Linked DNA regions of Hydrogenovibrio crunogenus. The protein of the gene in region 2 interacts with the protein of the main gene of each other region in a pairwise test. Links are inferred from orthologs where the notes say so. Each region holds a gene or a part of one and is shown on either strand. Other genes may lie near its edges.

Region 1 (7,010 bases), 1.1 Mb from region 2 along the record:
TAAAATTGAACAGATGGCTGAAGAAATGCAAGCGTTATTGCCTGAAGCCAAAGTTGAAACCGCACACGGTCAGATGCATGAAAGAGAGTTAGAACAAGTCATGCAGAATTTCTATCATCGCCGATTCAATATTCTGGTGTGTACCACCATTATTGAAACGGGAATCGATATTCCAACGGCCAATACTATTTTAATCCATCGGGCCGACAAATTCGGTTTGGCGCAATTGCATCAGTTGCGTGGTCGTGTGGGACGCTCCCATCATAAAGCCTATGCTTACCTGTTTACAGCGGGCAAATCTTTGATGACGAAAGATGCGGAAAAACGATTAGCCGCCATTGCCAAACACGACACTTTAGGCGCTGGCTTTATGTTAGCGAGCCACGATTTAGAAATTCGTGGTGCTGGTGAGCTCCTTGGAGATGGTCAATCAGGCCAAATTCATGAAATTGGATTCGGACTGTATTCAGAGTTACTTGATCGTGCGGTCAAAGCTTTAAAGTCAGGCAAACAGCCTGAGCTGGATGCCAAATTGCATACAGGCGCTGAAGTTGAACTGGGGATGCCCGCCCTGATTCCGGAAGACTATCTACCGGATATACATACACGACTGGTTTTTTATAAACGCATTGCCAGTGCTGAAGACAATAATGCCTTGCAAGAATTGGAAGTGGAAATGATTGATCGTTTTGGCTTGTTGCCAGACCAGGTAAAAAACCTGTTTGAAACCACAAGAGTTAAATTGGTCATTGACGCTTTAAACCTGAAAAAAGTGGAAGCCAGTGAAACAATGATCCGCATTCAATTTGGATCGTCACCTAACATCAACCCGCTTGAATTGATTAAATTAATTCAAAACCATCCGAAGAACTATCAGTTAAAAGGGCAGATTGAATTAAAATATTTCGATACAATGCCAGAGATGAAACAACGAATTCAAGCTATCGAATTAATCGTAGCGACTATTTCAAATAAGGAATAAGCTTTTATGCAACCCCGACTGTTCTTTACCTCCGCGTTACTTTTTTTAGCCAGCTTTTCATTGTCTGCACAAGCAGAAACAGAAGAAAACCTGCCTAAATACCAAGTTGAACTGATCGTTTTTGAAACCTTGGCCCTTAGAGGTTGGACGGAAGAATACTGGAAAGAAGACTTACCGTTGATCGATATGGAGGGGGCCCTCGACATCCCCTCTCTACCTGAACAACAGTTCATGCTGACTTCAGAAGAAGAAAAAATGACACCCAAGAAAGGCTATTACATCTTGTATCATCGTTCCTGGATCCTACAAGGTGCATCGGAAGAAAACAGTCAACCCCTTAAGATTGAAGAACTGCCGGAAGAAGATTATCAGCCTAAACTTTCAGGCACGTTAAAATTCTATAAATCTCGTTATGCCCATGTTCGCTTACACCTTGAATTGGAAAGAAAAATTCCTCACCAGGTAAGAGAAGAGTTTGCAGCCAATCAAAGTATCGACCCTGAAATGCTACCGGAATTTTGGCGTTTTCAATTGCAAGAAGCCCGAAAAGTTAAGTCTGGAGAGTTGCATTATTTTGACCACCCTATCTTTGGAGCCTTAGTTAAAATCCAATACCAGGGCCGTTAATTTATAAAGCCAGTTGGCTTCATTTGCTTTGCTGTAAATATAAAAAACCGCCAGGCCTGGCGGTTTTTTTGTGACTTTTCGATATTGCGTGAACTTTATTTATCTGGTAACACTAAGTTCAATTCCAATACTTCAAATCCATTGGCTTCATCAATTGAAATTTGTAACTGTTCCTGGTCAATGGTGACATACTTTGAAATGACCGCCAGAATTTCCTCACGCATCTTAGGCAAGTACTCTGGAGCACTGCGTTCTGAGCGTTCATGCGCAAGTAAAATCTGCAAACGATCCTTTGCAAGATTTGCCGACTTCTTTTTCTTTTGTCCGAGTAAATAGTCTAATAATGCCATAACTTACTTCCCAAATATTTTTTTGAAAAGGCCTTTCTTTTCGGCAATCAAGAAGCGATGTTCTTTTTCTTCGCCCAAGAAACGATCAACGACATCCATATAGGCATGCGCCGCATCAGAATCTTCCTCTAAAATAACAGGCTGTCCAGAGTTAGAAGCGTTCAATACTTGTTCGGATTCCGGAATGACTCCTAACAGTTTAATGTTAAGCAAGTCAGTCACATCTTCAACCGACAACATTTCTCCTGTCTCAACCCGGCTTGGGTTATAGCGGGTTAAAACAAGGTGCTCGATAATCGGTTCACCCCCCCCCTCAGCACGTTTGGATTTCGCTTGTAAAATCCCTAAGATACGATCGGAATCGCGTACAGAAGACACTTCCGGATTCGTAACGATGATGGCTTCATCCGCAAAATACAAGGCTAACTGAGCCCCTTTTTCGATCCCCGCAGGAGAATCACAAATGATAAAATCAAAGCCGTCTTCTTTTAAGTCATCAATAACTTTTCCAACGCCGTCTTGAGTTAAAGCATCTTTATCACGCGTTTGTGAAGCCGCCAAGATATAAAGGTTTTTAATTCGTTTGTCTCGAATTAACGCTTGATTTAAAGTCGCTTCGCCTTGAACCACGTTCACAAAGTCATAAACAACGCGGCGTTCACATCCCATGATCAAATCTAAGTTACGTAAACCAACATCAAAATCGATGACCGCAACTTTATAGCCTTTTAAAGCCAAACCAGCTGAAATACTTGCACTCGTAGTGGTCTTGCCCACACCACCTTTTCCTGAGGTTACGACGATTACACGTGACACCTAAGCTTCTCCTCGAATTTTAAAACAGGGTCCCATCAATATAATGAAAGACCTTAATGATAGAATTATAACTGAGTATTTTACGCTGCGTAAAATTACTCTGCCTTAAAAATTAATCCAGTAAATCTGGGTTAAAGACCAACTTCCCATCGGCTAAGCTGATTTCAACAAACCCGTTTTTAAATGACTCGTCAATGTCTTCTGACAATTGATACATTCCGGCAATGCACACCAGCTCGGGATTCAACTGTTTTGCAAAAATCTTAGCCTGCGTATCGCCAGACGACCCTGCAAACACTTTGCCCATCACTTTACCAAAAACATGTACATGTCCATCAGCCACCACTTCAGCGCCTGGATTGATTGACCCCATAACAATCAGGTCTCGATCCTTAGCATAGATTTGTTGTCCAGAACGCACGGAATTTTTTACCATTAAAGCTGATTTTAAACCGCCTTTTTCAGGTTCTTCTTTGGTTCTTTTAGGACGTGTTTTCGGTTTTTCTCTCGGAAAAATAGCCAGGCCTGCATATTCGGCCTGCTCTTTAATGGCTTCGTCTTCGGTTCGAATACCGATGGGAATCATTTGAAGCTGCGTTAAATACTCCACTAGCAGCGCCAAAAAGGTGGGATCTTTCAATGTCATTTGAGGTTCGAGTACAATCGGAATCCCCACAAAAAAGTCCGGTGCTTGTTCTATTTTTGCCGCTATGGCTTTTTTCGTTTCGTCAATTTGATCTGAAAAAAGGTTTAAAACCGTTAAAGAAAGGATAGAGCCTTTTAAATCTACTATTTTGCTCATGTGTTTGAGTTAGGCCTAGACAGTTAAAAACCATAATCTTACTTGACCAATAAGGGCGAGTCAAAGGCAAATTACGGTTAAAAAGGCTTTAAAAAAATATCTCAGTTAAGGATTTTAAAGCGGTGACCACAGGAGTTGATAAAAAATGATTTAAAATCAACGCAACATCAAATTATTCTCCATTTCACGGTGCTCATTGACTGTGTCAAAATGGTTGTAATTGGTAATAGACATATAGGAAGAAATATCGACTTCATGCACTTCTCCGCCACTATGTGAAATACTTTGTAACCATCCTTTTATTGAATTGCGCTTCGAATCTAAATAGGATGACAGGGAATTCTTTAATTCCTTCGAGATAGACAAATGTGCATAATGCGCACGACGATGTTGTGAGATAAAAGATACTTCTGATTCCAGAGCCAGCATGTGCAATAAATAATGGTCAGGAATGTTTAAAGAGTCTACTGGCCAAGTGATCCAACGATTAATATGTGACAAGGAAGGTTCATTCATAACTGCTTCAATACCCGCCAAAGGGCCACAGTACCCCGGCCGGATATCTGAAACGACAGGGGGGCCTAAATTTGAATAATCAGATAAATTCCGGTTTGCACTAATGACGATCGTAACTGTTTGAGTTACCCTCTCTGCTTGTCGTTGAATTTGTTGCAACACCACTTCGATAAAAGCTTTGTTGTTTCGGACACACCAACCTTTGTCCTGCCCACCCATTCGCCTGCCCTCCCCACCGGCTAGAATAAGCACGCCAATCATTACGGATTCACCCAAAAATCAACAATGTCGCCTGCCTGATAGGTTTGGTTTGGGTCGATTCGGATATAACCGCCTGATTCAACCAAATTCATAATCTGGCTTGTTGAGACATTTAAAATCGGCTTGACCCCTTGCTCTGTTTCCCTCACCTGACACCAGACCAAACAGTCATGGTTCATTTTAAGGTCACTGGCAAGTACCCTTTTTGCAGGCTTAATTTGCCATTCCTTTATACCGGCTTGTTTTCGAATAAAAGGGGTGACCAATGCTTGAAAGGTCATGAAAGCCGCCAAGGGATTACCCGGCAAAGCAAGAATACTGGTTTGCTGAGAAATTGCCATGGAGAAAGGTTTACCAGGTTTCATATTAAGCTTCCATGTCCAGAAAGAGTGACAAGCAGCTAAAGATGATTTCATAAAGTCCTTTTCTCCTACCGAAGCGCCCCCTACCGTCAGAATTACATCAACTTGGCCTTGCCAAGCGGCCAAACGGTGTTTGATTTCTGCCTCATCATCAGCCAGTCTTTCATTGGCGATGACATTAACCGGAAGCCTTTGGCAAAGGGACTCTATTAGAAAAGCATTGGCATCATAAATCTGCCCTTTTTTCAAAGGGTTTCCTGGTGTAACCAATTCATTTCCTGAGGTTAATATGACCAGAGTAACTTTTTGAAAAACCCGCAATTCATTGATGCCAACCGAGGCTAATAATGCTTGATCTTGGGGTCTAATGACGTGTCCTTTAGACAACAGTTTTTGGCCTTCTTTCACATCCGACCCAATGGGTTTAATGTGTCGCTTCGGCTTTAGAGTGTTCGGTTTGAAAACATATTGCCCTTGTTCTGTTTGCTGAATACATGCTTTTTCAATCGGCACAATGGTATCAACCTGATCGGGAACAACGGCTCCTGTCATAATATAGACAGCTTCATTTTCAGACAATGGCTCAGCAGAATGACCAGCAAAAGCGATTTGTTTGACAGGGAGACATTCCAAAGAAGAACGCGCTGAGAAACCATAACCATCCATGGCACTTTGTCGCCAAGCCGGCACAGATATCGGTGAAAAAAGATCCTCTGCCAAAATTCGACCCACTCCGACAGATAATGGAATTTGCTCATGTTTGTTCAGTGTTGTTGCTTTCGACATCACAAAAGTAAAGACATCATCAAAATCATGCCGTAACTCTTTATTATGCTTCAACATTCTATCTTCCTCCGAGCCCAATATCCCTTAGCTTTAGCAAGCGCTTCAACCTCGGAAAGCGAATCCAACAGCATCAAAGCCGTAGCGGTGGTCGCCACAACGGAGGATTCGCCATATAAATCCTTTTTGTCACCACGCCATAAATCAATGATGTCTTGCTGTTGCCATTCTTTTGGACGTATTTGACGTTCAATAATGCCTTTGAATGGATGTTGTCTCATTCCAGTGGCGTTTCTAGTCGAAAAATAGAGCTGTGTTAACGCATCGGGCCGTATTTCAGCCTCCCCACCTTCCCCTTTAAAGACCAAATTATGCTCAGTTCCAATGACCATGGCTGTTGAGTGATGAAGCGATTCCACACCCTTATGAAAAATACCTTGAATGGATGCAGGTGCATTCAATGGATTCAATAACTTAACAGCGGTATTAAAAACTGTTCGAACACCTAGCTCGGATTTTAAATGTAATATCTCGCGTAAGTCAGGCGCAAAATTTTCTAATGGAAGATAGGTCGCTTTGCATTCTGAAACCAAGTCCCGAGCGTGCATAATCGAACTGGCTTGATAAAAATTTAGCGGCTCTAAAAAGGATTCAACATATTGACGATTACTAAATTGGCCGGCATCCCCATGCAACAAGACTCGAGTGCCATTCTGCGTTAACAGTTTTATCGCCAGTAAAAAATAAGGAGGATAACGCCATTTACCGGCATAAGCCGCCCAATCCAATTCTACAACACCCTGTTTTTCATTGAGGTCTAATGCTTGCCTAATGCCTTTGACAAATCCGATGAGCTCATCAGGGGTTTCGCCATTTGCACGCATTAACAGTAAAAATGCGCCTAATTGCTTGTCTGTCACCTGTCCAGACAAAATCATCCCTAGCGCATCACTTGCTTCTGCTTCGGTTAAAGAACGTCGGCTGATAGGTCCTTTACCAAGAATCCTCAGGTATTGACTGAAAGGATGATCTGTCATGCCGGCACCTTATCATCCAATAATGACTTTTTTTGCAATCGTTCTCTGACTTTAATCACATCTCCTATCACTAATAATGCAGGAGGTTTAATAGACTGTTTTTGAATCGTTTCAGACAGTTTGGCCAGAGAAGTGACGGTTACCTTTTGGTTAACGCGCGTTCCATTTTCGATAATCGCAGCCGGCGTGTCTGGGTTAAGACCATGAGCAATCAAGCCTGCTTGAATTTTAGGAGCATTTTTAATTCCCATATAAAATACCATCGTATCACCGGATTGTGCCAGCTTGGCATAATCAATGCCTTGTGCGCCTGCCTGCTGGTGACCGGTTACCAAGGCCACAGATTGCGCATAATCACGATGGGTTAAAGGAAAATCTGCATAAACAGAACAGCCCGCGGCCGCCGTAATCCCTGGCACAACCTGATAAGGCACATCATGTTGCACCAAAAGTTCAACTTCTTCTGCTCCTCGG
Region 2 (8,274 bases):
AAATGAATGCCGAATCAAAAGAACAGCTGATGCTGGAAAATGATTTAAGAAAAGCCCTTGATCGCAATGAGATTGAAGTTTACTACCAGCCTCAGATTGATGGTCACTCTTTAAAACCTTATGGCGCTGAAGCTTTGGTGCGTTGGAAACACCCAACCGAAGGGACTATTTCACCCGGTGTCTTTATACCTATGGCAGAAAGCAATGGGATGATTGTCAACATTGGTCGATTTGTTTTAGAAAATGCCATCAAAGAAGCCGAAAATTGGCATGCGAATGGATTTGATGAAATGCGTATCGCTGTTAACTTGTCAGGTCGGCAATTTTCCAGCTCAAACTTAATCAAAGAAGTACAGGAAGTGTTGCAAAACACAACTCTGCCTGCGAAGTATCTTGATCTGGAAATCACAGAAAGCTTGGCTATGAGCAACGCCGATCACAATATCAGCATCCTAAAAGGACTGAAAGCCATGGGGGTTTCATTGTCCATTGACGACTTTGGAACAGGCTATTCTTCTCTCGCCTATCTACATAGCTTTCCAATTGATGCCATTAAAATCGACCGTTCTTTTATCGATAACTTGGAAAGTCAGGAAGGACAGGCTATTGTCCGCACCATCTTAGCCATGGCCGACAGTTTGAGCCTCAAAGTGGTTGCAGAAGGGATTGAAGAAGAATTCCATGTCTCTTTCCTTCAAAATAAGAACTGTGATATTTTCCAAGGCTTTATGTTCGGCAAGCCGATGCCTGCTGATGAATTTCAACAGTATCTTAAATCTCAGAAAACGCCTTAGTAAGCTATAATAGGTTCACTAGAATAGGAAAAAAATTTATGTCTGATCCGGTTGATACAGAGAATTTAAGTCAGTTAAAAGCACTGATTGGAGAAGATTTAAAAGATATTTTACAAACCTTTTTGGATATTGCACCCGAGACGTTAAAGGGTATTAAAGCCGCTATTGATGAAGAAGACCCGGAGGCTTTAAGGCATCAAGCGCACACATTAAAAGGTAGCTCGGCGAATATTGGGGCGACCACATTGCCTGATTTATGCTTGGCGCTTGAAACCAAAGGAAGAGAAGGCATTACTCAAGGACAAGAGAGTCTGTTAAAACAAGTGGAAGACGAAACCGACAAAGTGATTCGTTTTTTACAGCATTCAATCAACCATTTTAGCCAACTGTAGAGACATCGCATGCATTACCAAGTGACCGACCAAGAAACCCATCTAGCTAAGAACCCTCACCATATATTCAACATCAACATCATCATTACACATTTATTTATATCGATGATCATCCTCGAAATTGGAAGCACTGTGACGTTACTGGTGATTCCTTTTTTATCAAGCCTGGTGCTTGCCTACATATACTTTCATGGTAAAAAGGTGCAGCAAAAAGGGTCTTGGTTTGTGTCTGCCCACTGGGCATTGGCTTGGCAGCGAAGTAAAACCCTGTTAATCAGCTATGGCATTGCCTTAGTCATGGTCTTGCTTTACGTATTGATTGACACGTTATTTCCCGGTGGCTTTTCCATGAATGACTTTTCCGCTGAAGGCACACAAACCAACCTCGGTGAAATCATCACCATTCGATTTGCCGCATTGGTCATCTTCCTAGCAGTGCTGATCACCTTTCTTCAAACCGGTATCTCTGTTTACGACGCAGGGAAAGGCATTATTGACCCTAAAATTGAAAAAGTCTTATCGCGTAATAGTGATTCTAACGCTGAAATAGGTGAAGGGGATGATGAGGTGCACCATAAAGGAAAAAAACAACTCAACTCAAAAGAAACGGACAACTCTGACGCATGAATTCAACACGCCCTGCAAAAAAAAGCTTTCCAACCTCTCTAGTTGTTCTTGCTTTAGCCATTGGTCTAACAATTATTTTCATCCTGATACCGCCTCACAGAGAGGAAGTAAAGGACCAGCTATTACCCTGGAATAGCCACTTTAATACACACAACCAACTGGAAGCATTAGGCTTGATTGTGAATCAAAGTACGCCGAATGATGCCAAAACCATTTTTGGCGATGATGTTGAAGTTAAGTTGTTCTCGCACAAGGATGAATCCAGCAAAACGGCTGAAGTATACTTCCCGTCCGTTCATATTGGCACCATTCGTGGCGCGATTGCATTATCGCTGGATGTTAATACAGACAAGTTAGAGGAAATTTACAGTCAAGGCATTCAGACAACTGTCACTCAGACCGGCAACCGCCAAGTGACCCCCAACACCGAAAACATTGAATTTCTATTACAGCGACCGATTAAGCAAGTAACATTACTTCCTAAGAAACACTTAACGGAAAGAGCCGTTAAAATGCGATTTGGTGCACCTCAGCGCATTGAAAAGCAATCTGATGGGCTTGACCACTGGTTTTACCCTGAAAAAGGTCTGGAGCTGATTATGGACCCAGAAGGACCCGAAGCGTTGCAATACTACCCACAAGTCAGAAAGTGAGTGAAAAGATCTAAGCGCTCTCTTTAAAGCGCTTCTTTTTTCCAATAGCCACTTTTGCCGCCTTTTTTCTCTAGCAATTGGACTTGGTTGATCGTCATTCCTTTATCAACCGCTTTACACATATCATACAATGTTAGAGCGGCAGTGGATGCGGCAGTCAGAGCTTCCATTTCCACGCCTGTTTGACCGACAAGCTTGCAGATTGCCACGATCTCAACACAGCTTTTTTCTTCATTAGGGACCAAATCCACTTTAACTGACGTCAACATTAAAGGGTGACACATTGGAATCAGGTCGGGCGTACGCTTAGCAGCCATGATTCCTGCAATGCGCGCCGTTGCCATGACATCTCCCTTCTTGTGTTTCCCTTCCACAATCATTTTTAATGTCTCTGGTAACATGGTTATGACAGCCATTGCACGAGCTTCTCGCTCTGTGTGAGATTTTTCGCTCACATCGACCATACGGGCCTGCCCTTTTTCATCTAAATGCGTTAACTTCTGTTTGTCTTGCATAATTATGCCCTGTCTTAAATCATATCGTTAAATGCGTAAAAGGCGACTTTGTCCCCTTTCGTAATCGTCGTGTCTTCCGGAATCACCGCAAAACCTTCCGCCCAAACTGCTGACGTTAACACACCGGACCCCTGATTCGGAAACAACTCTACGACTGTTTTGTTCTGAGTTTCATCCACTTTTAATTTAGCACGTGCGAACTCACGACGAAAGTTGGCTTTTGGCCAATCAAAATCGGCTTCAAGCCAAAGGGGGGTTATGCAAATCTCTTTAACGCCCTGCATGCGAAGTAGATAAGAACGTGCAAATAAATTGAATGTCGCAAAGGCGGAAACAGGATTGCCTGGCAAACCGATAAAGGGTGTACCTTCAATATCACCAAAAGCCAGGGGTTTACCGGGCTTCATTTTTACTTTCCACATATCCAGCTTGCCAAGTGATTCGATGGCTGGCTTGATATGGTCTTCTTCACCGACAGAAACTCCGCCAGTGGTCATCACCACATCGCCGACTTTTGCAGCTTGCTTCATCGCTTCGATGGTATCTTCCAAGGTATCTTTAACCCGTCCTAAATCAATCAGCTCAAACCCTAGTTGTGGAACGGCACCCGCTAACACATAGCGATTGGCATTATAAATTTTTCCTTTTTCAGGGCGGTCACCTGGTTCCAGCAATTCGTCACCTGTGGTAAAGGTGGCAATTTTCAATGGCTGATAAACACTCACCTCGCGAATGCCGATTGAAGCAATCAACCCTAAATCTTCTGCGCGTAAACGATGCCCTTTCTCAAAGACAACTCGCCCAACCTCAATGTCTTCTCCTATGTGACGAATATTTTGCCCAGGCCTGGTTGCTTTTGCCGTAATCTTAACCTTATCCCCTACCTGCTCAGTTTCTTCTTGCATAATGACCGCATTCGCTTCGGCAGGAATTGGCGCGCCTGTAAAAATTCTAGCGACGGTTCCCAACTCCAGTGATGCAGGTTCTGATCCTGCTGGAATACGCTGGCTGACATGAAACGTATCTTCATGTGTTAAGTCCAATAAATTAATGGCATACCCGTCCATTTGACTGTTGTCATGCGGGGGGACATTGACGTCTGAAACAACGGGTGAGGCTAAAACTTTGCCTAGCGCTTCTTGAATGGGCAAGATTTGAGTTTTCTGTGTTTTTTTAGCCTGACTGACTAAGTAGGATAAGGCTTCATCAAATGTTTTCATGGTTCAACTCTCAAAAAAAATCCCCGCGGGTGCGGGGAAATGTGACAGATAATAATCGTTAATTTATTTTAACCAGCGTGCTTCGGCTTCTTTATCCGTAACGCGCGCATCGACCCAACGGGTCTCCCCATTCGGAAAAGTTTCTTTCTTCCAAAAAGGGGCGTTGGTTTTTAAGTAATCCATAATAAAATGCGCCGCCTCAAAAGCAGCTTCTCTGTGCCGTGACGTGACGGCAACCAGTACAATTTGGTCGCAAGGTTGCATTTCACCAATCCGATGAATAATCAAACTGCTTTGCAACGGCCAACGTTCATGGGCTTCAAGGCGAATTGCCTCCAATGCTTTTTCAGTCATGCCAGGGTAATGTTCGAGCTCCAATACCGAAATATCATCGCCTTCATTAATATCCCGTACTGTCCCAACAAATGACACCACCGCACCAATGTCTTTATGGCCTGCTCTTAAAGTTTTAATTTCTGTGCTTAAATCAAAATCTTCTTTTTGCACCTTAACAAAGGGATATGAGCTCAATTGCTATCCTCCCGTGACAGGCGGGAAGAATGCAATTTCATCCCCTGGATTCAATGGTGTTTGGCGTGTTGCAACACTGTGGTTTACAGCAATCTGTAAGTTAGCATTATCTTTCAATGCTTGTTGCCAAGCTTCGCCACGGCTCGCTAAATCCTTGAGGACACACTCAACTGTTTTATAATTTTCTACGGGCAATTGCTCTTGCGCCTTCCCTAAAACTTCTCTAAAACTTGCAAAATATAAAATTTCTAACATTTTTTATCTCCAAAAATGTCTAAAAAGACAACTACTACCCTAATTAACCGCCTAAAGAAACCATTTGTCTAAATTCAATATTATGCACATTTTCATTAAAGAAATGCTTCTCCGGTTTCTTCAACATGGCATCGACAATCATTTGTTTCAGCGCTTCATCTGAAATGCCATCTCGTATTGGGGTTCTCAAATCCACGGAGTCCTCTTGACCCAAGCACAAGGCCAACACCCCTCTTGCCGTCAGCCTCACCCGGTTACAAGATTCACAGAAATGCTGTGAAACCGCTGATATCACACCAATTTTGGCGTCTGTTCCTTTAATATGAAAGTTTTTGGATGGACCATCATGGCTTTTACCGGTAGCTGGGATTAAATCCGTTCCGACATGCGCCCTCACTCTCGCCATAATTTTTTCCATTGGATAATGCTGATCCATCAAGCTGATGCCCGCTTCTCCAATCGGCATGGTTTCAATAAAACGTACTTCAACGCCTTTCTCGATGCCATAATCTACCATGGCTTCAATCTCGTCGTCGTTCGTTCCTTTCATGACTACCATGTTGAACTTTATAGGGTTCAATCCGGCTGACAACCCTGCATCAACCCCTGCCAATACTTTTTCAAGGTTCCCACCACGAGTAATTTTATTAAATTTCTCTGGCTGTAAAGAATCAATGGAGACATTGGCACGTGAAAGCCCGGCTTTCTTCAATGCCACCGCATGTTTATCCAAATGATGAGCATTAGTTGATAATGCTATTTCTTCCAATCCATCATAAGGCTGGATCTCTTCAATAAAGCCAGGCAAACCTTTGCGTACTAAAGGTTCACCTCCTGTGATACGAACTTTGGTCACCCCCAGTTCCACAAATGCCTTGATGATACGAGCCAATTCATCATAGTCTAAATACTCTGTATGACGCCCTTCTGGATGCGCTCCTTGTTCAGGCATACAATACCCGCATCGGTAGTTACACTTATCCGTGACTGAGACTCTTAAGTAATCAATTTTGCGATTGAAAGGATCTATTAATGCCATACCGTTATATCCATTTGGGAATAACGGTATATTCTACTTTTTTTAATTGTAAAAGCAAGCATCGTTTTAAACTTTTTATGGGATAAAACCCTTGAATATAAAGGGGTTATGACAAAATCAGAACATAAAAAAACCCGCACAAGGCGGGTTTTATTTTCATATTAAGACAAGCTTAATATTACATACCAGCGTGACCTACACCTGGTGGATCTTCATGCATACGTTGTGGAACGTTATACTGAGGTGTTCCATCTGGTAAACGACGCGCTTGAACGAAGTTGTTCACGTTTCCTTTACCATCACCAACCATCACATCAGGACAGTCTTTCATGCAACGCTCGTTATGAATAACCGGACGGTGATCACAGAAGAAGTTACCTTGGTTTTTCATGAACTTGTTTTGCTTCATCAGCAATTCAGAGTTATAGAAAGCATCGTCTTCTAGCTCAATTGGATCTCCATTTTCATCAAGACCAATTGGAATGTAGTTAGACTGCATGATGTAACCTGTCATCCCCATGTAACCTTTGTCACCGATGAATGGTGCATTAGGCGTCCAGAAAGGCATTGTACGACGAATGTAATCAAAGAACGTCACAGCATATGGCCAGTAGTTACCAACAGTTTTCATTGGTGCAGGATCACGGAAGTCAGAAGTAACAAGGTTTTCATCAACCGCTAATGGCAGATACCCTTTTGCCCCTTCACCAAACTCACCATGACACATTGCACAGAACTGTACATAAACACGTGCACCTTCTTCAACAGTCATCCCGACTGAAGGATCTGGTAAGCCTTTACCATCACCATCAACAGTGATATTCCACTTAGCTAATGCAGCTTCTGCGATTGGCGTACCAAAACCATTTGCAACGAAATCAGCATCGTTGTAGTAGTTTTTGTCAGCGCTCTCGTGAACTTCAACGAACGCCGCAGGAATTTTACATTGAGCATTACCATGGTTACCACCATCAATGCTGTCATCAACTTCAAAAGAATATGGATTAGCTGGATCCAATTTTCCTTCTAGACCAGCACGACCATGAGTGGCATCTTTTCCTAAAATTGCTTCAATCACTTTAGAATCAAGATATTTACCATCATTTTCTTTAATGATTTCAGCATAGTTAGAAGCATACTTACCATCAGATTCGCTTCCTGGCATTCCGCTCATTGCGAAAGCTGAACCAGTTGTCGCAAGTGCAAGACCTGCCGCTAGGATTGTTTTATTAGTACTGAACATTTTCAATCATACCTCCGTTTTTGCCGCCATCCCAAGCATGGATACGCCAAGTAACCATCGCAGTACGGTGGTAAACGTTGTTCGTACCTTCTAATTTACGCATTTGAGGCATAGGTGGCTGAACGTAACCAGTTTCATCAGTTACACGGCTCATCATAAAGGCTTCTGAGCCATCCCAATCCCACTCAACTTCAAAGCGAGTCCAAGCTTTATCTAGTACAGGTGAAGTGAAATGCGCTTCTTTCCAGTTTTTACCACCGTCAAAAGACACATCAACATGAGCCACTTTACCGCGACCAGACCATGCCAAACCACGTACAAAGTACTTACCAGGACCTTGCATTTTGAAGTCAGGAGATGGGTAAGTGATAACAGAGTTAGCTTCCATGTACCATGAGAAACGCTGTGCTGTTCCATCAGGCATCAATTCAGTGTACTTAGATGTTTCTTCACGGTGCTGCATAGGCACATCGTGTACATAGATACGACGTAGGTATTTAACCCACATGTTTGCTTCACAACCAGGAACAACTAAACGAATCGGATAACCTTGCTCACGACGTAGCGCTTCACCGTTTTGTGCGTAAGCAACAAAACAATCATCCATTGCTAGATCAACTGGAATTGAACGTGACATACCAGATGCATCTGCACCTTCTGGAAGGATCCACTTACCTTCAGGCTTGATACCTGCTTCTTTTAGAAGGTCAGATAAACGCACACCCGTGTATTCCACACAAGACATCATACCGTGTGTCCACTGAACAGAGTTCAACTGAACCCCCTTTCCACTCCATCGCACCATTCGCAGGACACTCAACAAAGTGAATTCGAGAAATTGATGGGAAGCGCTTTAGGTCGTCCATTGTGAAAATAAGAGGACGTTCAACCAAACCGTGGATAACTAAACGATGCTTATCTGGATCGATAGTTGGCACACCACCGTGGAAACGCTCAAAGTGAAGACCGTTAGGGGTAATGATACCGTGTAGGCTTTGTAATGGC

The links. Proteins that work in one complex are often made in the same cells at the same time.
Region 1: the proteins of GHNINEIG_RS00750 (region 2) and mobA interact in binary tests that used the Escherichia coli proteins (3 or more experiments, as listed by UniProt). The link is inferred for Hydrogenovibrio crunogenus from one-to-one orthologs.

What each region holds. Positions count from the first base shown.
Region 1 is NZ_CP032096.1:1,281,251-1,288,260, reverse strand. The notes cover bases 2,545-5,543. They hold mobA (molybdenum cofactor guanylyltransferase), read right to left. Parts: upstream 4,355-5,543; coding sequence 3,734-4,354; downstream 2,545-3,733. Other genes in these bases: GHNINEIG_RS06130 (molybdopterin molybdotransferase MoeA), read right to left, coding at 4,354-5,543; minC (septum site-determining protein MinC), read right to left, coding at 2,888-3,577; minD (septum site-determining protein MinD), read right to left, coding at 2,545-2,775. In the rest of the region: mfd (transcription-repair coupling factor), read left to right, coding at 1-982; GHNINEIG_RS06155 (peptidoglycan binding protein CsiV), read left to right, coding at 989-1,609; cell division topological specificity factor MinE, read right to left, coding at 1,705-1,959; more of minD, read right to left, coding at 1,963-2,544; more of GHNINEIG_RS06130, read right to left, coding at 5,544-5,559; GHNINEIG_RS06125 (glycosyl transferase family protein), read right to left, coding at 5,553-6,536; siroheme synthase CysG, read right to left, coding at 6,533-7,010. UniProt on the Escherichia coli protein: Transfers a GMP moiety from GTP to Mo-molybdopterin (Mo-MPT) cofactor (Moco or molybdenum cofactor) to form Mo-molybdopterin guanine dinucleotide (Mo-MGD) cofactor.
Region 2 is NZ_CP032096.1:171,104-179,377, reverse strand. Bases 2,099-4,884 are described here. They hold GHNINEIG_RS00750 (molybdopterin molybdotransferase MoeA), read right to left. Parts: upstream 4,202-4,884; coding sequence 2,996-4,201; downstream 2,099-2,995. Other genes in these bases: moaD (molybdopterin converting factor subunit 1), read right to left, coding at 4,736-4,884; moaE (molybdopterin synthase catalytic subunit MoaE), read right to left, coding at 4,265-4,732; moaC (cyclic pyranopterin monophosphate synthase MoaC), read right to left, coding at 2,490-2,981; GHNINEIG_RS00760 (hypothetical protein), read left to right, coding at 2,099-2,466. Also shown: GHNINEIG_RS00775 (two-component system response regulator), read left to right, coding at 1-794; GHNINEIG_RS00770 (Hpt domain-containing protein), read left to right, coding at 833-1,186; GHNINEIG_RS00765 (hypothetical protein), read left to right, coding at 1,196-1,813; more of GHNINEIG_RS00760, read left to right, coding at 1,810-2,098; more of moaD, read right to left, coding at 4,885-4,987; GTP 3',8-cyclase MoaA, read right to left, coding at 5,031-6,026; GHNINEIG_RS00730 (c-type cytochrome), read right to left, coding at 6,205-7,269; GHNINEIG_RS11790 (molybdopterin-dependent oxidoreductase), read right to left, coding at 7,256-8,044; GHNINEIG_RS11785 (molybdopterin-dependent oxidoreductase), read right to left, coding at 7,977-8,274. UniProt on the Escherichia coli protein: Catalyzes the insertion of molybdate into adenylated molybdopterin with the concomitant release of AMP.